4 regions of the Micromonospora sp. NPDC047753 genome follow, and region 2 is predicted to be linked to each of the others. Evidence: riboswitches for the same ligand, from Rfam matches in the RefSeq annotation. Region 2 holds a riboswitch; each other region holds the start of a gene.

Region 1 (5,285 bases), on a different contig from region 2:
TGGCCCGCTTTGGTCACGCCTTGTCCGACCCGGTCCGGGCTCGGCTCCTGCTCGCGCTGCGCGAAGGCCCTGGCTATCCGGCAAACCTCGCCGAACTATTGGGCACGAGCAGGCAGAACCTGTCCAACCACCTGGCGTGTCTGCGAGGCTGCGGCCTGGTCGTCGCCATACCCGAGGGTCGACGCTCTCGCTACGAACTCGCCGACGCGCGCCTCGCGCACGCCCTGGGTGATCTCCTCGGTCTCGCCCTTGCGGTCGACCCGGCCGCCTGCCCGAGCACCGAGGCCGAGGGCTGCTGCTGATGAGCCTGCCGCACATCTCGCTGACCGCGGCTCCGCCGCCGTCTCGACGGGCGGTGCTGATCCGCCGGGTGCGGCTGTTCGTGGCCGCGACCATCACCTACAACCTCATCGAAGCGGCCGTGGCGATCAGTGCCGGGACGATCGCATCGTCGACCGCGCTGATCGGCTTCGGCCTCGACTCGATCATCGAGGTCGCCTCCGCCGCCGCGGTGGCGTGGCAGTTCTCCGGCCCGAACCATGAACGCCGTGAACGCACCGCGCTGCGCATCATCGCGATCTCGTTCTTCGCCCTCGCCGGCTACGTCGGCATCGAGTCCGTGCGCGCGCTGCTCGGCACCGACCGCCCCGAGCACTCCACGATTGGCCTGCTCCTCGCGGCCGTATCGCTGGCGGTCATGCCGATCCTGTCCGCCGCGCAACGCCGCGCCGGCCGCGAACTCGGCTCCGCCTCCGCGGTCGCCGACTCGAAACAGACCCTGCTGTGCACCTACCTGTCCGCCGTTGTGCTCCTCGGGTTGGCCGTCAACTCGCTGTTCGGCTGGTGGTGGGCCGACCCAGCCGCCGCGCTGACCATCGCCGCCGTCGCGATCAAGGAAGGCCGCGAAGCCTGGCGCGGCGACACCTGCTGCACCCCCACCACAGTGGTAGACGACTCCACTGCACCCGGCTGCGCCGACGGCTGCTGCACCTAACGTGACGACTGGGGCGGGCGCGCCCCGGCGCAGCGCTGGATGAAGGCCCGGAAAGAGCAACGCCTGGTGGTGATTGACGACGGCCCCCGCCGGCGATCACGGAGGCTGGCCTGGTGCCAACAACGTCAGGAACTTTCCCTCCTCCGCCCCCGACTATTCAGATATTGACGGTTATCAGAGGGGTTGCTGGTGAGACGACGGGCAGTGTTGACGGGCGGTGCCGCCGCGAGCGTGGGCACGCTGATCGGCGGGCAGGCGACTGCGGCCACCCCGCGCGATGCGAAAGGGCCTCTGCGGGTACGCATTGTCATGTTCGACGGCGTTGAGGAGCAGGACTTCATCGCGCCGCAGGAAGTGTTCTCGCTGGCCGGGTGGTACAGCAGCAGAAAGATCGACACCGGCTACATGGTGCTCGGCAGGCCTCGCGTCATCACCGCCGCATTCGGCACTCGCGTGACGATCGACCGCGGCTGGCGGCCCGAGGAGGCGGATCTGATCGTCGTACCCGGTGGCGGTCGTCCCGGAGAGCCCGGCATCTGGGCGGAGATCAACAATGGGGCGCTCCCGAAGGCGCTCGCGACGGCACGCCGCCCGGGTCTCACCATCTCGTCACTCTGCACCGGCGCGATCATTCTTGCCGCGGCCGGACTGGTCACCGGCCGTCCCTGCACCACTCACACGGTTGCCAAGAAAGAGTTGGCCGCGCGCGGTGGCGTTGTCAAGAACGCGCGCGTCGTCGACGACGGCGACCTGGTCACCGCCGCCGGCATCACGTCCGGCTTGGATCTGGCGCTGCACCTCGTCGCGCGCGAGCTCAACGCGGACGTCGCTGTCCAGGTCGAAGAGGCCCTTGAATACCAGGCACGGGGCACGGTCTGGACCCGGTGAGGCATTGACGTGGGCCGAGCGCCGGCGTCACCGCTAGTGGTCTGTCTGGGTTGCGGTGTCTCGGCCGCGTTTGATGCCCGCTTCGCTGCCGCCGGTTCCGTCAGCGGCGGCGCAGGACGATCACGTTGTCGGTCACCTCGGCGGACTCGCCGCTCGGGCCGGTCGCGGTGCGGGTGCGGGCCTCGCAGATGACGGTCTGCCAGTGGGACGGCGACCGACAGGTAGCTCACCGAGTACTGACCTTTGGCGGGCAGATGCGCGAGGGCCACCACCGCCGGGAAACCCGTCGTGTACTCGCGAGGCTCGAACTGGCCGTTGACCAGGAAGTACTCCCGTACCGGCTTGTCCAGCGGCTTGGGCTCCCCGTACGTCCAGCCGTTGTCGACCCGGCTGCCGCCCGGGGCGGTGATGGTGAAGTACGCGTTGGCGGCGTCCTTCTCGGTGAAGTACAGCCGCACCGTCGTCAACGGCTCGTTCACAGTGGCGCCGGCCACCGGTGTGGACATGGCGAGGGTCCCGTGAGCCGCGGCCGGCGGAGCGGACGCGAGCAGTGTGACCGCCGAGGCGAGGACGAGCGCGAGCAGGCCCGAGACCATGCGGCCAGGAGACTGAGGGAGACGACGCATCTGAATATCCTCACCGCGGTGAGGCTTTTCGCAAAAGGTCGCGATCTTTTTCCTCAGGTAGCAAAAGTTGGATACGCTGCGGTTCCAGCCCTGTGTCACACATGTGAAAGGCTGTGCCGTCGTCGAGGCGGGGCGGAGTCCTCAACGAGCGTTCGTGTCCGGGTGGACGCGGGTCTCGGTCGCATCGAGGGGCTCAGAGGGTTCGCCCTGGCATGAGGTGGAGGCGCGCCGCGACGTCGTTGGTCCCGCAGGGCGGACATGCCAAGCCCAAATCGCGTACGGAGCCCTAGGATGGACAACGGTGTTGGTTCGCCGTGGCCTGAATGGTCGTGGCGTCGTAAGAGGGAACCCGGTGCGAGACCGGGACTGCCCCGCAGCGGTGAGTGGGAACGACCGCCGTCATCAAGCACTGGGCCGCGAGGTCTGGGAAGCGACGGCCAGTAGGCGACCGAACAGGTCACGCCCGCGAGTCCGAAGACCTGCCAGCGCCGCGCATGCCAGCCGGTGTGCGCCGCCGATGGTCTCTCGGGACGGCCGGGGCGGAAGCCGGTACGCATCCGTACCCCTTCCTTCCCTGCTGTGGCGCGAGTCCTCGGCCGCTTCGAGGGAAGGACCCCCATGAACACCGCATTCGGTCAGAGCACCGTGCTCGGTTATCCGCGCATCGGCGGCAACCGTGAGTTGAAGAAGGCCGTGGAGGCCTACTGGGCGGGTCACATCGACGCGGAGGAGTTGGAGACCACCGGCACCGCGCTACGGGGTGAGGTCTGGCGGGCGCTGCGCGACGCAGGTCTGGACGCGATTCCGTCCAACACGTTCTCCTACTACGACCACGTGCTCGACACCGCCGTGGCCGTCGGCGCCATCCCGCAACGCTTCACCCGCCTCGGCCTGTCCGAGCTGAACACCTACTTCGCGATGGCCCGCGGCGTCGACGCCGAGCCGGCACTGGAGCTCACCAAGTGGTTCGACACGAACTACCACTATCTGGTGCCGGAGGTCGGCGCCGACACCGTCTTCGCGGCGAACCCCGCGAAGGCGTTGCGCGAGTACCGCGAAGCCCGTGACCTCGGCATCGAGAGCCGCCCGGTGCTGGTCGGACCGGCCACGTTCCTACTGCTGTCCAAGCCCGCCGACGGGGGCGGGCAACCGTTTGACCGGTTGGCGGACCTCATCGACGTGTACGCCGACATCCTGGGGACGCTCGCCGACGCCGGAGTGCGGTGGGTGCAGCTGGACGAGCCCGCCTACGTGAGCGACCGCAGCGAGGCTGAGATCGCCGCGCTCCGCGACGCGTACACCCGGTTGGGCGCCGTGCAGCAGCGGCCGAGGATCTTCGTCGCCACCTACTTCGGGGAGCTCGGTGGCGCACTGCCCGCTCTGCTGGACACGCCCGTCGAGGCGATCGGCCTGGACCTGGTCGCCGGGCCCGGCAACCTGCAGCGGCTCGCTGGCGCGGGGCAGTTGCGTGGCAAGACGATCGTCGCCGGGCTTGTCGACGGCCGCAACGTCTGGCGCACCGACGTGCGAGCGGCGATCAGCGCCGGCGCGGCGGTGACCGGGCTCGCCGACCACGTCGCGGTGTCCACATCGTGCTCGCTGCTGCACGTGCCGGTGGACCTGTCCGTCGACACCGCGCTCGATCCGGACCTGCGCCACCGGTTGGCCTTCGCCCGGCAGAAGGTCGACGAGGTCGTCCTGCTGGGTCGGGCGCTGCGCAACGGCACCACGACCCTGCCCGCGCCGCTTGCGTCGGCCCCGCCGGGATGGCATGACGACGGTGTGCGAGGGCGCCTCGCCGCGCTGCGCGGGGTGGACCGGCAGCGCGGCGCCTACCCGCAACGCGCTGCCGCGCAGCAGGCGAGGCTGAGTCTGCCGGCGCTGCCAACGACCACGATTGGCTCGTTCCCACAGACCGACGAGCTGCGCAAGGCCCGCGCCGCGTACCGGGCTGGGCGACTCGACGAGACGGGTTACCAACAGCGGATGCGAGCTGAGGTCGAGCGGGTCATCCGTCTTCAGGAGAGGTTGGGTCTCGACGTGCTGGTGCACGGCGAGCCGGAACGCAACGACATGGTCCAGTACTTCGGCGAGCAGTTGAGCGGGTTCGCCGCCACCGAGCACGGCTGGGTGCAGTCCTACGGCTCCCGCTGCGTACGCCCGCCGATCATCTACGGCGATGTCACCCGCAAGGCACCCATGACCGTCGGTTGGTCCACCTACGCCCAGTCGTTGACCGACAAGCCGGTCAAGGGGATGCTCACCGGTCCGGTGACGATCCTGGCCTGGTCGTTCGTCCGCGCCGACCAGCCGCTCGGCGACACCGCCGATCAGGTCGCGCTCGCCTTGCGCGACGAGTGCCGCGACCTCGAAGCCGCGGGCATCCGGGTGATCCAGGTCGACGAGCCGGCCCTGCGCGAGACGCTGCCGTTGCGCAAGGCCGACCGGAATGCCTACCTGGACTGGGCGGTCGGCGCGTTCCGTCTGGCGACCTCCGGCGTCGCCGACGGCACCCAGATCCACACCCATCTGTGCTACTCGGAGTTCGGCGAGGTCATCACCGCCATCGACGCTCTCGACGCCGACGTCACCAGCATCGAGGCGTCCCGTTCGAAGATGGAGGTCCTCGACGACCTCGCCGCGATCGGATACCGCCGCGGCGTCGGACCCGGTGTGTGGGACATCCACTCACCGCGGGTGCCCGCGCACGACGAGGTCGTCGAGGCGCTGCGTCGGGCAGCGGCGGCGGTCCCTGTCGAGCGGCTGTGGGTGAATCC
Region 2 (12,539 bases):
GCAGTCGAGTTGGTCGAGGCTGCGGGGGTCGCCGAACGGCAGCCAGCACAGGGCCACCCCGACACCGGCGGGCGTGCACACCCGGGCGGCCGCGCCGACCACCTGGTTCACGTACGGGTCGTCCAGCACGGCGGCGCTGGTGCCCAGAACGGCCACGACCAGGCGTACGCCGCCTCGGCCGTGGACCAGCGCCCGCGCGGCCGGGTTGGGCACGTAGCCGAGCTGGTCGACGGCGGCCGTGACCTGTTTCCGGGCGGCCGGCGAGGCGAACCCCGTGCCGGCGATCACCCGCGACGCGGTGGACCGGGACACCCCGGCGACCCGGGCCACGTCCTCAAGAGTGGCCGGTCGGTGTGCCGCTGTCGTCATCGTCGCCTCCTGCGGCGGCCCGTCCGGTCGGACCAACGCCTGCCCATCATGCCCCGGCCGGTCCAGCAGCGGTAAGGGGCGGTGCCCGGTTGTGGTGGTAGCGCTCTCAGGTGTGCGATCGTGCCAGGAGATCACCCCGAGAAAGAGGACTTACCCTCGTGAGCGCCCCCACCAGTCGCCCGTTAGCCCCGGAAACCGCGTCGCCGACCCTGCGGACGGTGCGGCTCGCCCGCAATGGCGTCGCTGTCACCTTCACCCTCAACGGGCTGGCCGTGGGTAGCTGGTTCTCCCGCGTTCCGGCGGTCCGGGAGGCGTTGGACCTCTCCGCCGGCCGACTCGGGTTGCTGCTGCTGGCGATGAGCGTCGGCGCGTTGCTCGCCATGCCCACCGCCGGCCTGCTCGCCCAGCGTCTCGGCGCGGCCCGCACCGTCACCCTCGCCACCGCGGTGGTCGCGGTCGGCCTGACCGTGGCGGGCCTGGGCGCCACGATGACCGGGTCGTTCGCCATCGTCGCCCTGGGACTCGTCGCCCTCGGCTACGGCTCCGGCGCCTGCGACGTGGCGATGAACGTCGAGGGCGCGGCGGTGGAACGGCGGCTGGCTCGTACGATCATGCCCCGGTTCCACGCCGGGTGGAGCCTCGGCTCGGTGGCCGGAGCGGCGCTGGGCGCCGGGGCGGCCCGGTTCGACGTGTCGGTCGGCGCGCATCTCGTCGCTGTGGCGGTTGTCGTGTTGACCGGCACCGCGCTCGCCGCCCGGACGTTCCTGCCCGTGGGCAGCGATCACACCGGCGACCCGGCGGACGCCACCCCGGCTGCCCGCCGCCGGGCTCAGCTCGCCGCCTGGCGGGAGCCGCGCACCCTGCTGATCGGGCTGTTCGTGCTGGTGGCGGCGTTCACCGAGGGTGCCGCCAACGACTGGCTGGCCGTGGCGTTCATCGATGGACGGGAGCTGAGCGAGGCCGCCGGCGCGGCGGTCTTCGCGGTCTTCGTGGTCGGCATGACCGTCGGACGCACCGTCGGCACCATCGCGCTGGACCGGTGGGGTCGGGTGCCGGTGCTCAGCGGCACCATCTGTCTCGCCGTCGTCGGCGCCGGCCTGGCGGTGCTGGCGGGCTCCGGGCCGGTGGCTGTCATCGGCGTCGCGTTGTGGGGCCTGGGCGCGTCGCTGGGCTTCCCGGTCGGGATGAGCGCGGCGGCCGACGACGAGGCGCACGCGGCGGTGCGGGTGAGCGTGGTCGCGGTGATCGGCTACACCGCGTTCCTCGGTGGCCCGCCGTTGCTGGGGCTGGTCGGCGACGAGGTCGGCACCCTGCGCGCGTTGCTGGCGGTGCCGTTGCTGCTGCTGCCGACCCTGCTGCTGGTGCCGGTGCTGCGCCCGCCGCACGCGGTTTCATCTGCCATTAAAAACTAACCCACTCCGCCGTCGGGCGGTATCGGGTGCGTGGCCGACTGCGTCACGTACCCGAGCTGGTTAGGGTCGCCCGATGCCAACCGACGAGATCACCGCCGCTGCGGCGGGCACCTGGACCCTGGGCGACCGCACCGTGCGCCGGATGGGCTTCGGCTCCATGCGGATCACCGCGAACCCCGACCCTGACCGGGCCGTCGCCCTGCTGCGCCGCGCCGTGGAGCTGGGCGTCAACCACATCGACACCGCCGCGTTCTACGTCTCGCCCGGCGGCACCCTACGTGTCGGCACCGGCCCGGCCCGCTACGCCACCGAGCTGATCCGCGCGGCGCTCGCCCCGTACCCGGAGGACCTGGTGATCGCCACCAAGGTCGGTTTCGGGTACGACCCGGAGGCGGGCTTCACCGAGGCGTTCACCCCGGCGCAGTTGCGGGCCCAGGTGGAGGAGAACCTTCGCCGGCTCGGCCGCGACCAGCTCGACGTGGTGAACCTGCGCCTCGGCCGAGGGCCGGGTGCGGTGCCGGTGGCCGACCGGTTCGGCGCGCTCGCCGAGCTGCGGGCCGCCGGGCTGATCCGGCACCTCGGGCTCTCCAACGTCCGGCCGGAACAGCTGGACGAGGTGACGGGCATCGCGCCGGTGGTCTGCGTGCAGAACAACTACGGGGTGGACGCCTACCGGGAGCAGGACGCGTTCGTCCGGCTCTGCGGTGAGCGGGGCATCGCCTACGTGCCGTTCTTCGCGCTGGTCGGCACCGGGCGGGAGGCGGGCGCGAGCACCACGCAGGGCGAGGCCGTCGAGGCGGTCGCCCGCGCGCACGGCGTCACCCCGCAGCAGGTACGCCTCGGCTGGACCCTGCACCAGGGCCCCCACGTGCTGGCCATCCCCGGCACCGCCAACCCGGACCACCTGGCGCAGAACGTGGCGGCCGGTGCCCTGCGCCTGACCCCGGAGGACCTGACCCGGCTCGGTTGACCGGCCACCCGGCCACCGCTCAGGCCCGCACGACGTGTACGACGATCTCGTAGCCGTTGCCCACGGTGCCGGAGAAACCCTCCGACAACGCGTCCACCACGGTCAGCCTGAGCGCGAGGGTCTCGTGCGCGATGAGCTTCTGATGCGTGGATATCGCCGCCGCCACCTCGGCGGACGCGGCGATCGACACCGTGATCCGGTCGGCCACCTCGAAGTCGGCGTCGCGGCGGGCCTGCTGAACGATACGGACGACGTCGCGTGCGACGCCCTCGGCTGCCAGTTCGGGGGTGATCTCGGTGTCCAACGCGATCGTCGCGCCGCGCTGGGACTCCACGACCCAACCGGTGCGCGGCACCTCCGTGATCAGGATGTCGTCCAGGCCCACCTCGACCTGCGTACCGTCGACCGACAGCGGGTACGTCCCGTTCGCCCGGACGCCGTCGACCAGGTCGCGGGGGGCCACGGCGGCAATCGCCGTCGCGACGCGCTGGGTGCGGTTGCCGAACCGGCGGCCCAGGGTCCGGAAGTTCGCTTTGACCCGCACGTCGATGACCCCGCTCTGGGCGTCGAGCGGCTGGAGGACCTTGACGTTCAACTCGTCGCCGATGTCGTCCAGCAACGCCTGCGGGAGAACGGTGCCGGCCGGCAGGCCCACGAGCGCCCGGCTCAACGGCTGACGGATCCGCAGACTGCTCGCCTTACGCGCGGACCGTCCCGCCTCGGCCAACGCCCGCGCCGTGGCCACCTGGGCCGACAACTCCGTACTGATCAGTGTGGTGTCGGGGGTTGGCCAGGTCGCCAGGTGTACCGACTCCGCGGCCGTCGCGGCACCCGGCCGGACGACCTGCTGCCACACCTGCTCCGTGACGAAGGGAACGAAGGGCGCCAGTAGCCGCGTGAGAATGTCGATGCACTCGTACAGGGTGGTGAGGGCGTCGGGGTCGCCCTCCCAGAAGCGCTGCCGCGACCGCCGCACGTACCAGTTCGACAGGTCGTCGATGAAGTCGGCGAGCAGCCGGCCGGCGCGCGCCGTGTCGTAGTTCTGCATCCGTTCGTCCACGGCGGCCGCGAGGGCGTGGACCTCGCCGACGATCCACCGGTCCAACACCGGCCGCTGGGCGACCGGCTGCGCCAGTTGCGGCGCCCACGTCGAGTTCGCCGCGTAGAGGGAGAAGAACGCCGCTGTGTTCCAGTAGGTCATCAACACCTTGCGGACGATCTCGTCGAGTGGGGCGGGCCCGATCCGGCGTGGCGACCACGGTGAGCCGGAGCACGCCATGAACCAGCGCACCGCGTCGGCGCCGTGGGTGTCCATCAACGGGATCGGCAGCAGGATGTTGCCCAGGTGTTTGCTCATCTTGCGGCCGTCCTCGGCCAGGATGTGCCCGAGGCAGACGACGTTCTCGTACGGGGACCGGTCGAAGACCAGCGTGCCCACCGCCATCAGCGTGTAGAACCACCCCCGCGTCTGGTCGATCGCCTCGCAGATGTACTGGGCCGGGTAGGTGCGCTCGAAGATCTCCCTGCTACCCGGCACGTGGGGGTAGCCCAACGACGCGAACGGCATGGCCCCGGAGTCGTACCAGGCGTCGATCACCTCCGGGACCCGGGTGGCGGTCCGGCCGCAGTCCGGGCAGGCGAAGGTGATCTCGTCGACGTACGGGCGGTGCGGATCCAGCTCGGACAGGTCGGCGCCGGCCAGCTCCCCGAGCTCCGTACGGGAACCGACAGCGGTCACGTGGTTGTCCGGGCATCGCCACAGCGGCAGCGGGGTGCCCCAGTACCGGGAACGGGACACCGCCCAGTCGATGTTGTTCTTCAGCCAGTCGCCGTAGCGGCCGTGTTTGATGTGCTCCGGGAACCAGTTGGTGTTGTCGTTCTCCCGCGTCAGCTCGTCGCGGACCTCGGTAGTCCGGATGTACCAGGACGGCTGCGCGTAGTACATCAGCGGCGTGTGGCACCGCCAGCAGTGCGGGTAGGGGTGCTCGAACGGTTCGTGCCGGAACAACCGACCAGACTGCCTGAGACGGTCGATCAGCAACGCGTCGGCGTCCTTGAAGAACACCCCACCGACCAGGTCGATGCCGTCGTTGAACCGCCCGTTCGGGGCGACCGGGTTGACCAGCGGCAACCCGTACGCGCGGCAGACGGCGAGGTCGTCCGCGCCGAATGCCGGCGCCTGGTGGACCAGGCCGGTGCCGTCCTCGGTCGTGACGTACTCCGCGAGGACCACGAGGTGCGCGTCCGGGATGTCGACCAGGTCGAACGGCCGCTCGTACCGCAGTCCTTCCAGGGCCGACCCGGGTACGGTCGCCAGGATCTCCGCCTCGTCGCCGAGGACCCGCCGGGCCAGCGGTTCGGCGACGACGAACGTGCCCTGCCCGGTGCGGGCGAGGGCGTACGTCACCCCGGGGTGTACGGCGACGGCGGTGTTGGACACCAGGGTCCACGGGGTGGTGGTCCAGATCAGCAGGTCGACGCCGCTGTGTCCGACCACGTCCCCGCGCACCGGAAACCGCACGTACACGGAAGGGTCGGTGACGGTCTCGTACCCCTGCGCCACCTCGTGGTCGGACAGGGTCGTGCCGTCGCGGGTGCAGTACGGCGCGACCCGGAAGTCCTCCACCAGCCGCCCGCCGTCGTGGATCTGCTTCAGTGACCACCAGACGCTGTCCACGTACTCCGGGGACATGGTCTGGTACGGATGCTCCAGGTCGATCCAGTAACCCATACGCTCGCTGAGCTGGACGAACTCGTCGACGTGCCGCAGCACCGAGGTGCGGCACAGGGCGTTGAACTCCGCGACGCCCATCCTCTCGATGTCGGCCTTGCCGCTGAGCCCCAGTTCCTTCTCCACCGCGAGCTCGACGGGCAGGCCGTGGCAGTCCCACCCGGCACGGCGCGGCACCGAGAAGCCCCGCATCGTCCGGTACCGGGGAAAGAGGTCCTTGAAGACCCTCGCCTCGATGTGGTGGGTGCCCGGCGTGCCGTTGGCGGTCGGCGGGCCCTCGTAGAACACCCACGGCGGGCCGTCGGCCGTCTGCTCCAGACTCCGGTTGAACACGTTGTTGGCCTGCCACCACTCGATGACCGCACGGTCCATCCCGCCAAGGTCGATCTTGGTGGGCAGTGGCACGAATGGCGACTTCGACGGACCGTCCGGCACCGACGTTCTCCCTACACTTCACGTCCGCTCGCGGGGGCATCAGCTCACTGCCCACGCGGGGACGAAGCGCCGGGCGTATGGCCAGGACTCCGCGGTACCACCCCGCTTGCGCCTCGACGGTGCAGGCGCCGCTCAATTTCTCGACGTGACGTGCCGCTACGTCCGGTTCTACCGGGGCGGTCGAACTGCCCGTTCTTCCGGAGGCTCCCCGGTGATGGCCGGATCGGTGCCGATGCCAAGCAGCATAGCTGTCCGTGCGCTGGGCCCGTGGCCGGAGCGCTAGCCGTGCAGCCAGATGCGGAGAGGGCCGGTGGTGGTGAAACCAGCGGAGAGCGCCGGCGCCAGTTCCGGCGTGCTCTCGTAGCCGACCAGCGGCGCGCCGGGCACTGTGGCACACACCGCGCGCCAGATGGCCCGGGAGGTGTCGACGCGGGCGAACAGGTTGGAAACGCCGTACGGGCCGTCGCCGCTGAGCACCGCTCCACCGGTGACCACACCCCGGTCGTCGTGGCGGGCGAGCACCCGTACGCGGGGGTCAGCCAGGAGCGCGGGGCGGAACAGATCTTCGCCGCCGTGGGCCGCCGCCCAGGCCGCCAACTCGTCGGGTGTGGTGACCGGGGCCAGCGGTGTGTCGACAGGTGGTGCAGACGGTGGCCGGTGGATCCACTGCGCGTCGAAGAGCACCCGGAACCCGTACCCGGACAGGTCGAGGTCGGCGAAGCTGTCCTTCACCGACGCGCCGGGCCCGGCGTCGATCCGGGCCAGCAGGGCCTCGGCGTCGACGCCCGGCCGTAGGGTGACCGCGTCCGGGTACCACTGCGGCGAACGGTGGGGGACCCACCAGGCGTCGGCGTCGGTACGGCCGGCCAACCCCTGGCTGCCGCAGACGATGTCGCACCAGTCGGCGTTGTTGCGGGCCGCCGCCGCCACCCGTTCGTCCTCCTGCACGTCAGGCAGCCTAGGTGGCCCGGCGCTGGCTCAGGGGGCGTAGACCAGGTCCATCGTGTCGGTGTGCCCGGACCAGCGCAGGTCGAGGCGCCAGCAGCCGGCCTCGGGCAGGTCGATGATCGACGGACCGGGGCCACCGGGAACCTCCCGGATCACCCGGGTGTCGGTGCCGTCCAGCCTCGCGGTGATCTCCAGGGTCGCCGGCGCGGTCGGGTCGGGGGAGGTCGTGGCGGCGCGCGCCACCCACAGGATCTTGTTGTTCGACCCGTCCGTCCGGACCTGCCGCAGTGGGTGGGCGAACAGCACCGCGACGATGTCACCCTTCGCGCCGAAGACGTGCGGAACCCGCGCGTCCCCGCTGAACCCGGCGTCCGCCCAGTCCGGCAGCGACCCCGTCTCGACCCGCGCCGCGCAGGCGGGCGCGGTGCGCGCCGTGGTGGCTTCCCCCGCCGTCGGCGCCGCCCCGCTGGTCGTGGTCGTGCACCCCGCCAGCAGAACCACCGAGGATGCCAGCATCAACCTGCCCCAGGAAATCATTTCGCTCCTTCCGGTACGCGTCGACGACTCGTCGCACCCTTCCGACACCGCCCAGGCCCACAAGGTTCCTGGTGCTCGGCGGAGCCGAACGCGTCCTGGGCCGGCAAATTCACTATCCGGCGGGCGGAGCGCAGTGATACACATCCGGGGTGCCGAACACTGTGGAGTTCCCTGAGGTCCTGCGGCTGATCGAAGACCGCTCGGCGGCGTTCCGCGCCGCGATCGCGTCCGCCCCCGACCTTGACGCCCAGGTCCCGACCTGCCCGGACTGGACGCTGCGCGAACTGGCGCAGCACCTCGGCGACGGCCGCCGCCGCCAGGCCACCATCGTCGCGGCAGGCCCGGGCGCCGAGCCCCCGACGAGGACGGACCCGAAGGGCGCCCCGACCGCGCCCCGCAACCGCGAAGCCCTCGACGCCTGGCTCGCCGAGTCGACCGAGCTGATGCTCGACGCCATGCGCGAGGCCGGCCCGGACCGCGGCTGCTGGACCTGGTGGGGCCACTCGCAGGCCCCGGAGACCAGCGGAGCCGTGGCCCGGCACCAGGTCCAGGAACTGGCCGTCCACACCTACGACGTGCAGCTCACCCAGGGGGCGGCACAGCCGCTGCCGACGGACGTCGCGGTCGAGGGCGTCGACGAGTTCCTGACGACAGTGGCGGCGACGACCGTCCCCTGGCCGTTCGAGCCGGCGACCATCGACCTGCACACGACCGAGGGCCGCTCCTGGCGCCTGACCCTCAACGCCGACGGCGTCCGCTGCGACGACCTCGCCGCCGACGCGGAGCCGGGCGACATGGCGATGCGAGGCACGGCGAGCGAAATGGTCCTCTACTTCTACGAGCGCGTCCCGCTCGACGTCGTGGAAACCACCGGCGACACCAAGCCGATGGAGCAGCTCGCGGACTGGGACCCGAACGCGCACTAGCCCAGTGAGCGCGCGACCTCGATCGCCTCGGCCTTGGTGAGGGCCCCCTCCAGCCGGTAACTCACGTCGTTGTCCTGCCAGATCAGGGTCGAGGCGGCAAGTCGAGCGGTCTCCCTGCGGATCCCACCCGCCCGGTCCACGTAGGACAACACGTGTGGGCCGTCAACCCAGACGGCGAAGTCGCCGTTCACCTGGACCCAGTTCGCGCCCGGCGGGGTGATCTCCTTGTGGAAGGCCAGGTCGAGGTGGCCGTCGAACGCGTCGACGCGCAGCGCGCCCCCGTCGTAGAGCAGCGTCGCCACCCGGTAGCGGCCAGTGGCGTCCGGGTCGGCGACCAGTACCTGTTCGGGCGTGCCCAGCTTCGCCGGCAGGCGGATCGGAAACCGCACCGCCCGCTGGGCCTCGGCCAGGGCGACGGTCCGCTGCCCGGGCAACGGCGACGCGGTGCCGCCGGGCGGCATCGGGGCGGGTGAGGTGGCGATGCTGACCCCGGCGAAGCGCAGCAGCCCCGTGACGGCGTCGGCGATCGCGGCCCGCGTCGGCGGCAACAGCGCGACCAGCAGGGCGACGAGCGCCACCGCGGCGAGTGACCGCCACCGGCGCCGCCGGGGCGGGGTCGCGCCCAGTCGTACGCGGACACGGGCGGTCACGTCGGGCGGATCGGGGGTTTCCAGCCAGGCGGACAGGTCGCGCAGTTCCCGTTCGAGGTCACCCATGCCGGACCTCCGCACTGTCGAGCAGGCCGCGGAGCTTCGCCAGCGCCCGGGACGTACGCGACTTCACTGTGCCCCGGGGCCAGCCCAGAGCCGACACCGTCTCCTCCTCGGTGAGATCGAGGAAGAACCGGCAGACGATGACCTCGCGGTCCCGTGTTGGCAGTTGCCGCAGCGCCTGCACCAGCGACCTCCGGCGCTCCCCGGCGAGGACCGCGGCGACCGCGTCGTCCTCGGCGATCTCAGACCTCGGGTCCGCTGCCGCCGCCCGCAGGACGAGCCCGTCGCGCCGGCCACGGGAGCGGTGCAGGTTGCGGGTCTCGTTCGCGACGATCGCGAGCAGCCACGACCGGAAGGACGCGTCACCCCGGTAACGGGACAGCTTCCGGTACGCCTTCACAAACGCCTCCTGGATGACGTCCTCGGAGTCCGAGCCCGCGCCGAGCAGCACCGCGGTCCGGTACGCGGACGCGGTGTGCCGGGTGACCAGGAGGTCGTACGCCTCCAGGTCACCTGCCCGAGCGCGGGTGACGAGCGTCTCGTCGTCCAGGGGAGCCTCCGTTCGGATCACACTCATGACACCGCCCACCCGCCGCGGGTTCCACCCGGCGCGGGTCAGGTTTTTCCCATCCGCCGTGCAGCGTATTGCCAGGATTTGGTGGTGCACTGGGAGAGGTGTCGAGGAGAGGGGCTGGTCATGAGCTGGTTCAGTCGCCGGTCACGGGGTGCCGAGGCGACCCCGACGAAGCTGGACCGGGAGGCGACCCGCGAGGATCTCGCGGCGCTGGAGGCGTTCGTCGCCAGCCGGCGAGGGGTGGAGTTCTACCTGGAGCCGGAGACCACGGCGACGGACACCACTGTGGTGGCGATCGCCCACGACGGCGAGTGGATCCGCCGCCGTACCGGAACGCCCCGCGCGGCCGGGGCCATCGCCCGCAAGCACGCGGTGCCGCTGTACGAGGCCGGGCGCACCGGCTACCCGGAACGGATGCGGACCTGGAGCCGAGCGCACCCGGAACGCCACGCCCGTTGATCGGGGCGTCGACCGGTGTCGGTTGTCGCGCGTGGCGTCTGACGAGGCGCGGACCGCGAGCCGAGGCTTCTGAATCGTCTACGACATCAGCTCCAAAGGGGCCGCGTGACCACTCCGCCCCCTGCCACGGGCCAGTCCGCGAGGCCGACCAACAATTTGCCCAGCCCGCCATCGCGACGGGAGGCATCACCCGCGCGCCGATATTTTCGCAGGTCGATGCGGTGAGCGTGGTCGGGTGGCGGTGGGGTCCGCGTTGACCGGCGGCGCGGCCGTGTGGCAGCATTCGCGGCCTGACGGCAGTGAAGGAAGTCGGTGCGAATCCGACGCGGTCCCGCCACTGTCACCGGGGAGCGATCCCCCCTCGTGAGTCACGGCCGTGTGTCTGCGGTTGGAAGGCCGGGGGAGAGCGTCGATCCGGAAGCCAGGATACTTCGGCCGTCGGGATGTACCCCAGGGCGTGGACACCCGAGGAGGACCCGATGACGCACGGCGTCTCATTCATCGACGACTTTCGTCGTCTCGCATTCCAGGCAGTGCATTCCAAGGACACCGGACACCGGCACCGCTGAGCTGATCGCCCGGCGCTGACCGGCCCCGACCCATGCGTCGGCGCGCCGTTCGCTCTGGCCGTCGTACCGGCTGACGCCGTACCCACCCGCATCGCCCCGGTCGCCTCCGTAGCGGCCAGGGCGTCACTCTCCGGAGCCTGCCGTGCGCATCCTGCTGCTGTCCACCGCCGACACCGACCTGCTGGCCGCCCGCGCCAGCGGTGCCGACTACCGGTTGGCCAACCCCGCCCGAGTCGCCGCCGAGGAGGTGCCCGCCCTGCTCGACGGGGTCGCCCTCGTCGTCGTACGCCTGCTCGGCGGTCGACAGGCGTGGCCGGACGGCCTCGCCGCGGTGCTCGCCACCGGCGTGCCGACTGTCGTGCTCGGCGGTGAGGCGCTGCCCGACGCCGAGCTGATGGCCATCTCCACAGTGCCGTCCGGGGTCGTCACCCAGTCGCTGGCGTACCTCGTGGAGGGCGGCCCGGACAACCTCGGACAGTTGGCCCGGTTCCTCTCCGACACGGTGCTGCTCACCGGCGAGGGGTTCGCCGCACCCGCGCCCACCCCGGCGTACGGCGTGCACGGCGACCACCCCGCCGACCCGGACCGGCCCACAGTGGGAATCGTCTTCTACCGGGCGCACGCCCTCGCCGGCAACACCGGATTCGTCGACGTGCTCGCGGACGCGGTCCGCCAGGCCGGCGGCAACCCGCTGCCGATCTTCTGCGGCTCGCTGCGCGGGTTGACCGCGGGCGCCGGACCACTCGGGCTCTTCGCCCGCTGTGACGCGCTGCTGGTCACGGTGCTCGCGGCCGGCGGCGCGGTCGCCGCCGACGCCTCCGGTGGCGGCGACGAGGACGCCTGGGACGTCGGCGCCCTGGCCGCCCTGGACGTGCCGGTCATCCAGGCGCTCTGCCTCACCAGCACCCGCGCACAGTGGGCCGACAGCGACGCCGGCCTGTCCCCGTTGGACGCCGCCATGCAGGTGGCCATCCCCGAGTTCGACGGCCGGATCGTCACGGTGCCGTTCTCGTTCAAGCAGATCGACGCGGACGGGCTCTCGGTCTACGCCGCCGATCCCGAGCGGGCCGCCCGGGTCGCCGGGATCGCGGTACGCCACGCCCGGCTGCGGTACGTGCCGCACGCCGACAAGCGGGTCGCCGTGGTGCTCAGCTCGTACCCCACCAAGCACTCCCGGGTCGGCAACGCCGTCGGGTTGGACACCCCGGCGTCGGCGGTCCGGCTGTTCGCCGCGTTGGCCGAGGCCGGCTACGACCTGGGTGACGCGCCGCCGCCCGACGACGGCGACGCGCTGATCCACGCGCTGATCGCCGCCGGTGGTCACGACGTGGAGTGGCTCACCCCGGAGCAGTTGGCAGCGGCCGAGGCACGGATACCGGGGCCGACGTACCAGCGGTGGTTCGACCAGGTGCCGGCCGAACTGCGCGAGCGGATGCGGGAGCACTGGGGTGAGCCGCCGGGCGAGCTGTACACCGAGGGCGGAGACATCGTGCTCGCCGGGCTGCGCTTCGGCAACGTGGTGCTGCTGATCCAGCCGCCCCGCGGCTTCGGGGAGAACCCGATCGCCATCTACCACGACCCGGACCTGCCGCCGAGTCACCACTACCTGGCCGCGTACCGCTGGCTGACCGCGCCGGTCGCGGACGGCGGCTTCGGCGCGGACGCCGTGGTGCACCTGGGCAAGCACGGCACCCTGGAGTGGCTGCCCGGCAAGGGCCTCGGCCTTTCCGCCGACTGCGCGCCCGACGCGGTCCTCGGCGACCTGCCGCTGGTGTACCCGTTCATCGTCAACGACCCCGGCGAGGGCACCCAGGCCAAGCGGCGGGCGCACGCCGTGGTCGTCGACCACCTGGTCCCGCCGATGGCCCGCGCCGAGACCTACGGCGACCTGGCCAA
Region 3 (3,976 bases), on a different contig from region 2:
GGCGTACCGGTAGTTGCCGGCCCCGGCGCAGCCGGCCTGCTCGTCGAGCTTGGCGCAGGTCACGTCACCCAGCGCGGCGATCAAATCGTGTCCACCGAAGGACCGTGGGTCGTAGCCGGTGACCTGGGCGAGGAGGGCGACCTTGCCGATCGCGCCGCCGGCGGCGTAGTCGGTGCCGATGCCGAGCCACGAGTCGACGGTGAACCCGCCGTCACCGACAGCGCCGCCGCCGCGCAGGAACTCGACGATCGCCCGCAGCTTGGCGTCGTTCCCGCCCGTGGCGGCCAGGGCGTACGCGCCGTCGATGCTCAACCCGAAGTCGGGGAAGCCGGGGAACGACTCGTAGTACCTGCCGTCGACCAGATTGGTCGGCGCGACGAGGTAGGACACCCCCTTGACCAGATCGGGTCGCGGTCCGGCCGGCGGCGGCGTCTCACCCAGGGTGGCCAGGTTCTTGCCGGCCAGTGCGAGCGCCGCCGCGCCGGTGGCGGCAAGGTCAGCGTCCGGGTTGCTCGGGTCGGGGTTGAGCCCACCGCCGGTGACGATCCGCCCGACCAGGAAACCGGTGGCGGTGGCAGCCCGGTCGGCGACACCCAGCACGGCGAGGGCCTGCGCGGCGTACCCGGTGGAGTAGGTGTCGGTGACCCCCGCGCCGGTGTACGGCTGGTAACCGCCGTCGGTCTCCTGCGCGCCGGTCAGGAACGCCTTGGCCGAACCGAGCGCGGCATCGTGCGTCGCGCCGAGCGTGTGCAGCGCCAGGACGGCCAGGGTCGTGGCCGCGAGGTCTGGATCACAGGCGTCGGTGGGGCTGCGCCATACACCGGCGAAGGCTCCGGTCGCGCACTGCTGCTCGGTCAGTCGGGTGACGGTCGCGGCCGGCGGGGTGACGCCGGCCCGCTTGAGCGCGAGCAGGGCGGTCGCGTGGGTCAGGGGATCGCTCGATCCGGCGAAGTCACCAGCGGCGGCACAGCCGGCGTCGACGTCGGTCGCGGCGCACACCCGGTCGGTGAGCGTGGCGATCAGGTCACGACCTCCGAACGCGCGCGGATTGCCGCCGGTGATCGTGGTCAACAGCGCGAGGTTGGCGACGTTGGCGATGTGGGGTGCGGCGGTGCCACCGTTCGGGAAGATGGCGGCGTCGACGTGTGCCCGCAGGTAGTCGACGACCTTCGTGAGGGTCTGGTCCTGCCCACCGGTCCCGGCCAGGGCGATGGCGACGGCGACGGTCCGGTAGTAGTCAACGAAACCGTTGTCGACGTGGTCGCCGTCGGCGAGCTGCCCCACGAGGTAACTCGCAACCGCCTTGACCTGCGCTTCCGTCGGGCGCGCCGGTGCGGGCGTCCCGGTCGGGGTCGGAGTCGGGGTCGCGGTCGGAGTCGGGCCGCTCGCGCGCACCGACGCGGGGGTGAAGCTCGGCGCCCCGGTGGCGCCGCCGATGTCGGTGCCGCCGAAGACCCACGCCTCGACCTCACCCGGGCCGGGCCGCTGGGACATCGCGCCGAGTGGACTGTAGGTCCAGTGCTCCTGCCCGGCCGGGGCGATCCAGTAGGACCAGTAGGCCGTCGCCGGCGGCGTCAACTGGCACGCCTCGTCGGCCGGCGCCGGGCGTTCGGCACCGGACTCGAAGGCGGGTGAGCCGATCCGGCAGATGAAACCCGGGCCGTCGTGAGCGGTGCCGGTCGTGGTGAAACCCGCCTCGTGCAGCAGGTCCAGGCCGGTGGTCGGAGTGACGTCGCAGCCCCGCAGCAGCGGCCCGCCCCACGCGCCGAAATCGACCGCGACGATGGCGCCCTGGGTCGGGGTGCAGGACTCAAGCGGATCGGCGATCGCCGCACGGGTCGGCACCACCAGTGCCAACGCGCCGAGCGTCACCGCGGCGACAAACGCCAACCACGGCGCGGAAGTCCGCGACGTTCGACTGACCAGTGGAGACATGGCGACTCTCTCAAGGGGCTAGCGGCGCAGGCGCGGACGCGGACCCCGAGGACAAGTCTCGGAAATCTTGCTCCGCGCCGTGTACCTCGACGGCGCTGCGGTGCACTATCCAGCCAGGTAATCCGACTCGTCCCGAAACGGGACCTACGGCTGCGGGCCAGCGCCGGACTTTGACCGGCTTCCCCTGACTGCTGGATCGCGGTCATCGGACCACAACCGCGACCACCTCGTCAACGCGAGGGCGTGTCATCTACCTAACAGCGCGCGGTAGGGGCTTCCTCCCATACCGTGACCGCGTCATCGCGTGGGGGAACCCGGTGGGAATCCGGGGCTGACGCGCAACGGTGAGGACGGTTGGCCGTCCCGAGCCCGACTACCCACGTGGTGACGCAGCACCTGCGGTATCCGTCCCACGCGTCCTGCGGCCGGCCCGCCCCGCTCCGCCGGCTCTCCCGCTGGGCCCCGGGTCGAGGCAGTCGTGCCCCGTACCCCAAGGAGACCCGATGTCCTCGCGCCTTTCCCCCGGCAGTCGCCGGAGACGTCTCGCGACGGTTCCCGCCGCCGCGCTGATCGCCGCTGTCGTCGCGGTCGCGACCGGTGCCGCACCGGCCGCCGCGACCTCGACGGCGGCGCAGATCGCCACCGCCAAGACCAACGGCGTCGCCTACCTGCGCACCCTGCAGGCCGCAGACGGAAGCTACGCCAGCGGCGGGCTGTCGAACGAATGGGCGTTCAGCGCGTTCGCCCCCGCCGGTGTCGCGGCCGTGGACGTCTACCCCTCCGGCGACACGACCAAGAACGCCCGCACCGTCTACCGCAACCACCTCTCCGCCGCGTCCTGGCCGAGCACCTCCCCCGTCGTCACCGACTACGAGCGCGGCGTCCTGAACGCCTACGCGGCCGGCATCGACCCCGCCCGGGTCTCCCCCGCCCGCAACCTGATCGCCGACACCATCGCCTACTGGCAGACCGGCTCGGCCGGCTACTACGGCCCGCCGGCCAACGTCAACGGCACCGTCTTCGCCACCCTCGCCCTGGCCGGCGCGAAGACCCAGACCGGTGCCGCCCGCGTACCGCAGGCGCTGCTCAACCTGTCGGTCACCCGGATCCGCAACAACCAGCACAACGACGGCGGCTGGACCTTCAGCCAGGCCGAGGGCAACCCCACCCAACTCGCCGCCGCCAGTGACATCGACATGACCGGCGCCGCCATGGCCGCCCTCTGCGTCGCCGGGGTGCCCAACACCGACACCGACATCGTCCAGGCGAAGAACTTCCTCAAGGGCAAGCTCGTCAACGCCTCCGGCGCCTTCACCTCGATGTTCGGCGTCAACACCGACTCCAACGCCTGGGCGGTCTCCGGGCTGAACGCCTGTGGCATCCCAAGCCAGGGCACCGACTTCACCACCACCGCCGGTAAGACCCCGATCGACTTCCTGCGCGCTCAGCAGCTGACCGGCGGCGGGTTCAAGTACCTGCCCACCAACACCACTCCGTCGGCGTACGCCTCGATCGACGCGGTGCGGGCCCTGGCCGGCGCGGGCTACACCGCCGTTCCCCCGACCCCGGTCACCGCCGGGGCGCCCACCTGGGTCGCGGCGAGCGGATTCACCGCCGGCACCGCCAGCCGACTCGCCGTGATCATCGACAACGGCAGCGGCACCATCAAGCCCTGCGCGGTCACTCTGACGCCGACCGCCGCCACCACCACCCTCGGCGCCGTGCTGGACGCCGCCATCGGGTCCGCCACCCCCAGCGGCTGTGTCACCGCCCGCATCCCCACCAGCGGCACCGGCACCATCACCTCGATCAACGGCCTGGCCAACAGCGGCTCCTCCACCTGGAAGGTGTCCAGGGACGGCGGCACCCTGGCCACCGCGACCCGCGGCACGACCGTGACCGTCGGCGACACCCTCTACCTGCGCTACGGCGCCTGACCGTCCAGTAATGGTGCGACCAGCGGCGGTCCGATCGCCCATGGCCGACCGCTTCCACGAGGACGTGGTCGACGACTTCGTCGCCGAGTACGCCGCCGGCCGTA
Region 4 (8,842 bases), on a different contig from region 2:
GACGGCAGCGCCCTTCGGCCTGGGGACATAGGATGTTATCGATAACATGCTAGCGGCGGCAGTCGGTGTCGATTTGGTCAGACGTATGGCTTCGGTGGCACAGGTAACGATGGCAAAACATGCCCGCAAGACCTTGGCAACATACGTGAATGCGTGGCAAGGTAACGCCTGATCGCGGGAATCATCCGACCTATCTCCAAGGTTGTGCGCGCACCTCGCCGCACCGCCGGCCGAGCGGGGTCGGTCGCTCACAGACGTTCGGCTCGTCGGCGGGTCCCCGTCGGACGCCGGCACCACGCTTGGGGAGGTCAGGTCCGACGATGAGTAGCGTCGAGGCAACCGCCGGCACACAGCGCGGCGAACTCAGCGACTGGTTCCGGGAACGGATCTCCCACGCCGTCTCCGAGTTCACCGCCGCCACCGCGTTGGTCGTCCTGTTCATCGCCCTGACCTTCGCGAGCCCCTACTTCCTGACAGCGGACAACCTCTTCAACATCGGGGCCCAGACGGCGGTGATCGCCATCATCGCCACCGCCCAGACGATGGTCATCATCACGAAGGGCATCGACCTGTCCGTGGGGTCGGTCGCCGCGCTCGCCGGCGTGTTGGGCGCGATGGTCGTACGCGACCTCGGCTTCTCGCTCTGGGCGGCGACGGCGGTCGCGATCGGCGTCGGCGCGCTGGCCGGGCTGTTGAACGGGCTGCTGGTGACGGTGGCCCGGATTCCGCCGTTCATCGCGACGTTGGGGACCATGTCCGTGGGCCGCGGCCTGGTCTTCATCATCACCGGCGCCGTCGGCGTCTATGGCCTTCCCCGGTCCTTCCAACTGCTCGGCAACGGGCAGATCCTCGGCATTCCGTTCGCCGTGGTGATCACCGTCCTGGTCGCCGTCGGGGTCGCCTTCCTGCTCTCCCAGACCCGCTTCGGTCAGTACACCTACGCCATGGGCTCCAATCTGGAGGCGGCACGCCGCTCCGGCATCCGGGTCGGGCGGCACCTGACCGGGGTGTACGTGCTGGCCGGCGTGCTGGTCGGGCTCGGCGGCATGATCGCCGCGTCCCGGGTCAACTCCGGCCAGCCCAACTACGGGATCTCGCTGGAACTCGACGTCATCGCCGCCGCCGTCATCGGCGGAGCCAGCCTGTTCGGCGGGCAGGGCCGGATCGTCGGGACCATCATCGGCGCGTTCCTCATCGCCCTGGTCCGCAACGGCGCCGTCCTGCTCGACATCAGCATCCACTACCAGCAGGTGATCGTCGGCGTGATCATCTGGGCCGCCGTCTACTTCGACCAGTACCGCCGCCGGCGGCTGGAATCACGGGGTTGACATGCCATTCCGAGAGTCCGAACGAGGAAGGACACACACCATGGCACACACCACCACCAGCCGGCGGACGCGAGGACGACTCCTGCGCGTGCAGGCGATCCTGGCCGCGGCCGCGGCGACCGCCCTGCTCAGCGCCTGCGGCGGGGTCGAGGTTCGCGACGGCGGCGGCGACAGTGCGGCCAAGGACGCGAGCGGCCCGTTGAAGCTCGCCGTCGTACCCAAGGCGGTCGGCGCCGACTACTGGAACACCGTCAAGGCGGGCGCCGAGTGCGCCGCGCAGCGCGCGGGGGACGTCACCGTCCAGTGGGACGGGGTGACCGCCGAGACCGACGTCGAGGGCCAGGTCAACCTGATCCAGAACTTCGTCACCAAGAAGGTCGACGGCATCGTCTACGCGGCGACCGACTCCAGCGCGCTGGCACCGGCGACCGACAAGGCGCTCAGCGCCAACATCCCGGTCGCCATGATCGACTCTGGCACCAGCCCGCAGCCGTCGAACGTGCCCCTCTTCGCCACCGACAACCGTGCGTCGGCGACCGAGGCGGCCAAGCTGCTCGCCACCGAACTCGGCCCCGGCAACCACGAGGTGGCGCTGGTCGAGTTCCAGCCCGGATCGCAGACCAACACCGAGCGGGTCGACGGCTTCAAGGCCGGCCTCGCCCAGTACCCCAACCTGAAGCTGGTCGGCCAACAGCCGAGCAAGAGTGACGTCAACGAGGCCCGACGGGTCACCGAGAACATCCTCACCGCCAACCCCAACCTGAAGGGTGTCTTCGCGGCCAACGAGCCGAGCGTGCTCGGTGCCGCGCAGGCCATCCAGGCCGCCGGCAAGTCCGGCAAGGTGGTCATCATCGGGTGGGACGCCGCCCCGGACGAGATCGCCGGGGTACGCAACGGCCAGATCTCGGCGCTGGTCGTGCAGAACCCGTTCAAGATGGGCTACTTCGGCGTCGACAAGATGGTCAAGCACCTTCGGGACAAGGCGCCGCTGGCGTCGGCCGACACCGGCGTCACCTTCGTCACCAAGGAGAACATCGACTCGGCGGAGATCAAGGCGGTGCTCGAGCCCAGCTGCGCCAACCCGCCGGTGCAGTGATGGGCGTGAACCCCACGGCCACCCCGACCAGCGACCAGCAACCCACCGACGCGGAGCCGCCGGTCCTCGAAGCCCGCGGCATCGTCAAGCGGTTCGGGCACGTCGAGGCGTTGCGCGGCGCCGACTTCACGGTCCGCCGCGGTGAGGTCGTCGCGCTGATCGGCGACAACGGCGCCGGCAAGAGCACCCTGATCAAGACCCTGTCCGGTGTGCACCCGCCGGACGAGGGCGAGATCCGGGTCGGCGGCCGTCCGGTCCAGTTCTCCACCCCGGTCGACGCCCGACGGGCAGGGGTGGAGACCGTCTACCAGGACCTCGCCGTCGCCGACGACCTCAGCGTGGCCGCCAACCTGTATCTCGGCCGGGAGATCCTTCGCTCCGGACCACTCGGCCGGCTCGGGCTGCTGGACAAGCGCGCCATGCGCCACGGCGCCGCCGCCGCGCTGGACGAACTGGGCGTACGGATCCCCCGGGTCACCACCCCCATCGCGATGCTGTCCGGTGGGCAGCGGCAGTGCGTGGCGGTGGCCCGGGCCATCATCTGGGCGACCAACGTGGTCATCCTCGACGAGCCCACCGCGGCCCTGGGGGTGGTCCAGACCGGACGGGTGCTCGATGTCGTCCGGCGGGCCCGCGACGCCGGCATGTCGGTGGTGCTGGTGAGCCACAACATGCCGCAGGTCCTCGAGATCGCCGATCGGGTCGAGGTGCTGCGCCTCGGCCGGCGCGCGGCCCAGCTCCGCGCCGACGAGGCCACCACCGACGATCTGGTCGCCGCGATGACCGGCAGCACCAGCGTGGGTCGGGACGAGCGGTGAGGGCCGCCGTCCAGGGAGGCGCCCGCGGTCCCGCGGGTCCGACGAGCCGCGGCGGCGCTGCACCGCCGCTGCGGCTGAGCCCACTGGGCTTCGGCGCCTCCCAGGGCGGCAATCTCTACCGGGCGACGTCCGACGAGCAGTTCGCCGCCGCCGTGGACACCGCGTGGGCAGGCGGCATCCGATACTTCGACACGGCACCGCACTACGGGCTGGGCCTGTCCGAACGACGCCTGGGCGCGGCCCTGCGCTCCCGCCCCCGCGCCGAGTACGTGGTGTCGACGAAGGTCGGCCGGCTGCTCGTGCCGTCACCGGAGACGGCGCACCAGCGGGATCCGGAAGGGTTCGACGTTCCCGCCGATCACCGCCGGGTCTGGGACTTCAGCCGCGACGGCGTCCGCCGTTCGCTGGAGGCGAGCCTTCGGCGCACCGGCCTGGACCGGATCGACGTGGTGTATCTGCATGACCCCGACGAGCACTGGCAGCAGGCCGCGAACGAGGCGATCCCGGCCCTGGTGGAGCTGCGGGAGCAGGGCGTGATCGGCGCCGTCGGGGCGGGAATGAACCAGTCGGCGATGCTGGCCCGCTTCGTGGCGGAGACCGACGTGGACGTGGTTATGTGCGCCGGCCGGTACACCCTGATGGAACAGGGCGCGCTGACCGACCTGCTGCCCGTCGCGCAGGCCCGCCACGTCGGTGTGGTGGTCGCCGGTGTCTACAACTCCGGGCTGCTGGCCCGGGACATGCCGCCGACCGACGCCGTCTACGACTACCAGCAGGCGCAGGCGGAGGTGATCGACCACGCCCGCCGGATAGCACGGGTCTGTCAGGCGTACGGCGTCACGCTGCCCCAGGCGGCGTTGGCGTTCGTCCGTCGTCACCCGGCCGTGGTCTCGACCGTTGTCGGCATGCGGGACGACGTCCAGGTGACCGAGACCCTCCATCGGTCTGGTGTCGACGTCCCGGAGCAGCTCTGGGCGGCGCTGTACGACGAGGGGCTGCTCGACGTACAGCCGTGAGGGTCGGTCACGACCGGGCCGTCTCGATGCTGGCGTCAGCGTCGTCGGGTAACCCCTGCAACGACTCCTCCACACCGATCAGGTGGTTGGCCATCCGGGTTCGCGCCCGTTCCGGGTCGCGTGCCACGAGGGCCTTCAGGATCGCCACGTGCTCGTCATGGGTGCGTAGGTCCGCGCCCTCCTCGTGCAGACTCCGCCAGAGCCGGCCACGGATGGTGCGCCCGGCGAAGGCTTCGATCAGACCAACGAGCACCGGATTCTCGGCGTGCACCGCGATGATCCGGTGAAAGGCGATGTCGATCTCCATGATCCGCTCGTGGTCCGGCGGTGACTGGCCGACCAACCGGGCCGCCTCGGCGAGCAGGTCACCCGCCTGGGCCAGGGCCTCGTCGGTGATCCTGGTCGCCGCCAGGCAGGCGGCCTCGCACTCCAGCAGCCGGCGGACGGTGTGGATGTGCCGAGGGTCGCCCTGGCCCTGGAAGTCGACCACGAAATTCATCGGGGCCAGCAGCTGTGGCGCGTCGAGGTTGGTGACGTAGGTGCCGTCGCCCTGACGGATGTTGACGATCCCCAGGATCGACAGGGCCGACATCCCCTCGCGCAGGGAACCTCGCGAGACACCGAGCTGCTCGGCGAGGTCCTTCTCGATGGGCAACCGGTCCCCGGGCCGGAACTGCCCTTCGAGGATCATCCGTTTGATGCCGTTGACCACTTCGTCCGTGCGAGACATGATTCCCCTAACGGCCGGCGGGGGTGGCCTTCCCACCCGCGATCACGTACGCCGCCTCCGGAGATGACACGGTAGTCGGGTCTGTCGCCGCCCAGTAGTGGCCGTCGGGAAACCGGTAGAGCGCCACCGACTCCTGACGCATCCGGGTGGAGTAGCCGGGCTGGCCGGGCAGGACGTATCCGCTGCCGGAACCGGTGTCGCGGATGATGCAGGGATCGGTGAAGTGTTCGTGCAGGTGGTCGACGAACTCGGTGACCCGGTTGGTGAGGTCCCCCGAGATCGCGACGTAGTCGAGCACCGACACGTGTTGGACCATCTCGCACAGCCCGACACCGCCGGCGTGCGGGCACACCGGGACGTTGAACTTCGCGGCGAGCAGCAGCACGGCGACGATCTCGTTGATGCTGGCCAACCTGCCGGTGTCGAGCTGGCAGAAGTCGATGGCCTCGGCCTGGAAGAGCTGCTTGAACATCACCCGGTTGTGGCAGTGTTCGCCGGTGGCGACGCCGATCGGAGCGACGGCGCGGCGGACGGCCGCGTGGCCCAGGATGTCGTCGGGGCTGGTCGGCTCCTCGATCCACAGTGGCGTGAAGCGGGCGAGGGCGGTGACCCACTCGATGGCCTGACCGACGTCCCACACCTGGTTGGCGTCGATCATCAGGTTGCGATCCGGGCCGAGGATCTCCCGTGCGATCGCGCACCGGCGGATGTCGTCGTCGAGGTTGGCGCCCACCTTGAGCTTGACGTAGCCGTAGCCGGTGTCGACCGCCTCCTGGCACAGTCGGCGCAGCTTGTCGTCGCCGTAGCCGAGCCAGCCCGCCGAGGTGGTGTAGGCGGGGTAGCCGGTCCGGTCGAGCTCGGCGAGGCGGGCGGCCTTTGTGCTCTCCTTGGCCCGCAGGATGGCCAGTGCCTCGTCGCGGGTCAGCGCGTCGGACAGGTAGCGCAGGTCCGCGATGTCGACGAGTTGCTCGGGGGTCATGTCGACGAGCAGCCGCCACAGCGGCTTGTCGGCGACCCGGGCGACCAGGTCCCATGACGCGTTCAACACGGCGGCGAGGGACAGGTGGACGACGCCCTTCTCGGGGCCGAGCCACCGCAGTTGCGAGTCGGAGGTGAGCAGGCGGTAGACCGCGCCCATGTCCGCTGCCATCGTTGCCACGTCCTGGCCCACGAGGAGCTGTGCCTGGTGGACTGCCGCCGCCGCGACGATGTCGTTGCCCCGTCCGATGGTGAAGGTCAGGCCGTGCCCCGCGAGTGGCGCGCCCACGCCGTCGACGCCGTCGGTGTGCAGGACGACGTAGGCCGCCGAGTAGTCGCCGTCCTTGTTCATGGCGTCTGACCCGTCAGCGGTCAGGGAGGTGGGGAAGCGGACGTCTTCGACGGTGACGGCAGTGATCTGCGGCATGCGCTCCTCGCCCGGCTAGGCTAAAGATCAGATGATCACTGGGAGTATACGGAGGGCTGCTCCAGCGCGTCAACGTTGTCGATCACCTCGGACGTGCAGACATATGATGTTTACCCTCTCGGGTCGAGCCGCCTTGACTCCGATCATGCCGGTTGGCGGGCCAAGGTGCCACGCGCGGCGGACCCTGGTGATTGGATGTTCCGGCTCGCCGCGAGGCATCGACGGCGACGTATGGGCGTGGTCTCCAGTGCCGTGGCCTCGATACGTCAAATCTTTGTCGAATGTCGACACCAGTGCGCAGAGCCCCGTCTCCGGCGCCCGGCGTCGGTCGGCCGCAGCGTGCTCCCGGGGGTTGGTGACGGTGGTCACCGCATCGCCGCCGACACGCCCGAGACCGACATGTGGGGTGTGACAACGACTGCGTCCCTATATATGGTGTCGAGCGCAGCTGGTTCGGCCGCTCATCCGGTGCGGTCGAGGCAACAGGGAACCCGGTGGAAATCCGGGACTGTCCCGCAGCGGTGAGTGGGAACGACAGCCGTCATCAGCACTGGGCCACCATCGGCCTGGGAAGCGACGGCCAGTAGGAGACCGGCGAGCCCGGTCGTGCCCGCGAGTCCGAAGACCTGCCAGCGCGCCGCGTACCCCACCCGGGTGGGCGGCGGTCCGAGGCCGCGTGGGACGGCTGACGCCACCTGACCCACGCCGGGGCCGGCGTGGCGTCCGTCGGTGTCTGTCTCCTCGCGTCCGGGCCACCAGGTCTCGAACTCCGAGGAGCGAGTGGTGACAGTCACCGAGGTAGTCCCGGCCAGCGGCGACGCGACAGTGCGGCGGACGCCGATGCAGGTCCGCAAGCGCGACGGCGGCACCGAACCCGTGGACGTGAACAAGATCGTCCGGGCGGTCGAGCGGTGGGCCGACGACCTGACCGACGTCGACCCGTTGCGGGTGGCCACCCGCACCATCAGCGGCCTCTACGACGGCGCGACCACTGCCGAACTCGACCGGCTGTCCATCCAGACCGCCGCCGAGATGATCGGTGAGGAGCCGCAGTACTCGCGTCTGGCCGCGCGGCTGCTGGCCGGCTACGTCGACAAGGAGGTGCGGCGACAGGGCATCACCTCGTTCAGCGCGGCGATCCGGGTCGGCCACGCCGAGGGCCTGATCGGTGACGACACCGCCGCGTTCGTCGCCACACACGCCGCGACGCTCGACCACGCCATCGACCCGGACGGCGACCGCCGGTTCGAGTATTTCGGCCTGCGCACGGTGTACGACCGCTACCTGTTGCGCCACCCCATCAGCCGACTGGTGCTGGAGACCCCGCAGTACTGGCTGCTGCGGGTGGCCTGCGGCCTGTCCCGGACGGCGGACGAGGCGGTCGACTTCTACCGGCTGATGTCCAGCCTGGCCTACCTGCCCAGCTCACCGACCTTGTTCAACTCCGGCACCCGGCACACCCAGATGTCCTCCTGCTACCTGGTCGACTCCCCGCTCGACGAGCTGGACTCGATCTACGCCCGGTACGCCCAGGTCGCCAACCTGTCCAAGTTCGCCGGGGGCATCGGCATCGCGTACTCCCGGGTCCGCTCCCGGGGCGCGCTGATCCGGGGCACGAACGGGCAGTCCAACGGGATCGTGCCGTGGCTGCGCACGCTGGACGCGAGCGTCGCCGCGGTCAACCAGGGTGGCCGACGCAAGGGCGCTGCCTGCGTCTACCTGGAGCCGTGGCACCCGGACATCGAGGAGTTCCTGCAACTGCGGGACAACACCGGCGAGGACGCCCGCCGTACCCACAACCTGAACCTGGCCAACTGGGTGCCGGACGAGTTCATGCGCCGGGTCGAGGCCGACGAGCTGTGGTCGCTGTTCGACCCGCACGAGGTGCCCGAGCTGCCCGACCTGTGGGGGGAGCGGTTCGACACCGCGTACCGGCAGGCCGAGGCGCAGGGCCGCTACGTGCGGCAGGTCCCGGCCCGGGAGCTGTACGGGAAGATGATGCGGACCCTCGCCCAGACCGGCAACGGCTGGATGACCTTCAAGGACGCGTCGAACCGGCTCTGCAACCAGACCGCCGAGCCGGGCAACGTGGTGCACCTGTCCAACCTCTGCACCGAGATCGTCGAGGTGTCCAGTGACGCCGAGACCGCCGTGTGCAACCTCGGCTCGGTGAACCTCGCCGCCCACCTCACCGCCGACGGCATCGACTGGGAGCGGCTGCGCGCCACGGTGCGGACCGCGGTGACCTTCCTCGACCGGGTCATCGACATCAACTACTACCCGACCGCGCAGGCGGCGGCGAGCAACCCCCGCTGGCGGCCCGTCGGGCTCGGGCTGATGGGCCTGCAGGACGCCTTCTTCGCGCTGCGGCTGCCGTTCGACTCGCCGGCCGCCCGCGAGCTGTCCACCCGGATCAGCGAGGAGCTGTACCTGACCGCGCTGGAGACCT

What was found. Region 2 has a riboswitch for cobalamin ahead of ABZ749_RS13915 (cobaltochelatase subunit CobN). Riboswitches for the same ligand answer to the same signal wherever they lie in the genome.
Region 1: it holds a riboswitch for cobalamin, as region 2 does, so the genes downstream of both, metE (5-methyltetrahydropteroyltriglutamate--homocysteine S-methyltransferase) here and ABZ749_RS13915 (cobaltochelatase subunit CobN) in region 2, are expected to answer to the same signal.
Region 3: it holds a riboswitch for cobalamin, as region 2 does, so the genes downstream of both, ABZ749_RS30670 (prenyltransferase/squalene oxidase repeat-containing protein) here and ABZ749_RS13915 (cobaltochelatase subunit CobN) in region 2, are expected to answer to the same signal.
Region 4: it holds a riboswitch for cobalamin, as region 2 does, so the genes downstream of both, ABZ749_RS17360 (ribonucleoside-diphosphate reductase subunit alpha) here and ABZ749_RS13915 (cobaltochelatase subunit CobN) in region 2, are expected to answer to the same signal.

The regions. Positions count from the first base shown of each region.
Region 1 is NZ_JBEYSL010000312.1:436-5,720, reverse strand. It holds gene ABZ749_RS23390 (metalloregulator ArsR/SmtB family transcription factor) at 1-302, shown strand, start outside; gene ABZ749_RS23385 (cation transporter) at 302-994, shown strand; gene ABZ749_RS23380 (DJ-1/PfpI family protein) at 1,226-1,882, shown strand; partial or broken gene ABZ749_RS23375 (copper resistance protein CopC) at 2,155-2,388, opposite strand; cobalamin riboswitch at 2,797-3,010, shown strand; gene metE (5-methyltetrahydropteroyltriglutamate--homocysteine S-methyltransferase) at 3,127-5,285, shown strand, end outside.
Region 2 is NZ_JBEYSL010000132.1:173-12,711, reverse strand. It holds gene ABZ749_RS13965 (LacI family DNA-binding transcriptional regulator) at 1-369, opposite strand, end outside; gene ABZ749_RS13960 (MFS transporter) at 528-1,781, shown strand; gene ABZ749_RS13955 (aldo/keto reductase) at 1,855-2,751, shown strand; gene ileS (isoleucine--tRNA ligase) at 2,771-5,917, opposite strand; gene ABZ749_RS13945 (hypothetical protein) at 6,197-6,865, opposite strand; gene ABZ749_RS13940 (hypothetical protein) at 6,896-7,402, opposite strand; gene ABZ749_RS13935 (maleylpyruvate isomerase family mycothiol-dependent enzyme) at 7,552-8,328, shown strand; gene ABZ749_RS13930 (hypothetical protein) at 8,325-9,044, opposite strand; gene ABZ749_RS13925 (RNA polymerase sigma factor) at 9,037-9,618, opposite strand; gene ABZ749_RS13920 (hypothetical protein) at 9,739-10,074, shown strand; cobalamin riboswitch at 10,377-10,506, shown strand; partial or broken gene ABZ749_RS13915 (cobaltochelatase subunit CobN) at 10,786-12,539, shown strand, end outside.
Region 3 is NZ_JBEYSL010000551.1:15-3,990, reverse strand. It holds partial or broken gene ABZ749_RS30670 (prenyltransferase/squalene oxidase repeat-containing protein) at 1-1,890, opposite strand, end outside; cobalamin riboswitch at 2,030-2,160, opposite strand; cobalamin riboswitch at 2,213-2,335, shown strand; gene ABZ749_RS30665 (prenyltransferase/squalene oxidase repeat-containing protein) at 2,439-3,872, shown strand; partial or broken gene ABZ749_RS30660 (hypothetical protein) at 3,913-3,976, shown strand, end outside.
Region 4 is NZ_JBEYSL010000186.1:27-8,868, reverse strand. It holds gene ABZ749_RS17390 (ABC transporter permease) at 321-1,328, shown strand; gene ABZ749_RS17385 (ABC transporter substrate-binding protein) at 1,369-2,424, shown strand; gene ABZ749_RS17380 (ATP-binding cassette domain-containing protein) at 2,424-3,242, shown strand; gene ABZ749_RS17375 (aldo/keto reductase) at 3,239-4,258, shown strand; gene ABZ749_RS17370 (FadR/GntR family transcriptional regulator) at 4,266-4,988, opposite strand; gene ABZ749_RS17365 (enolase C-terminal domain-like protein) at 4,996-6,393, opposite strand; cobalamin riboswitch at 6,826-7,042, shown strand; partial or broken gene ABZ749_RS17360 (ribonucleoside-diphosphate reductase subunit alpha) at 7,234-8,842, shown strand, end outside.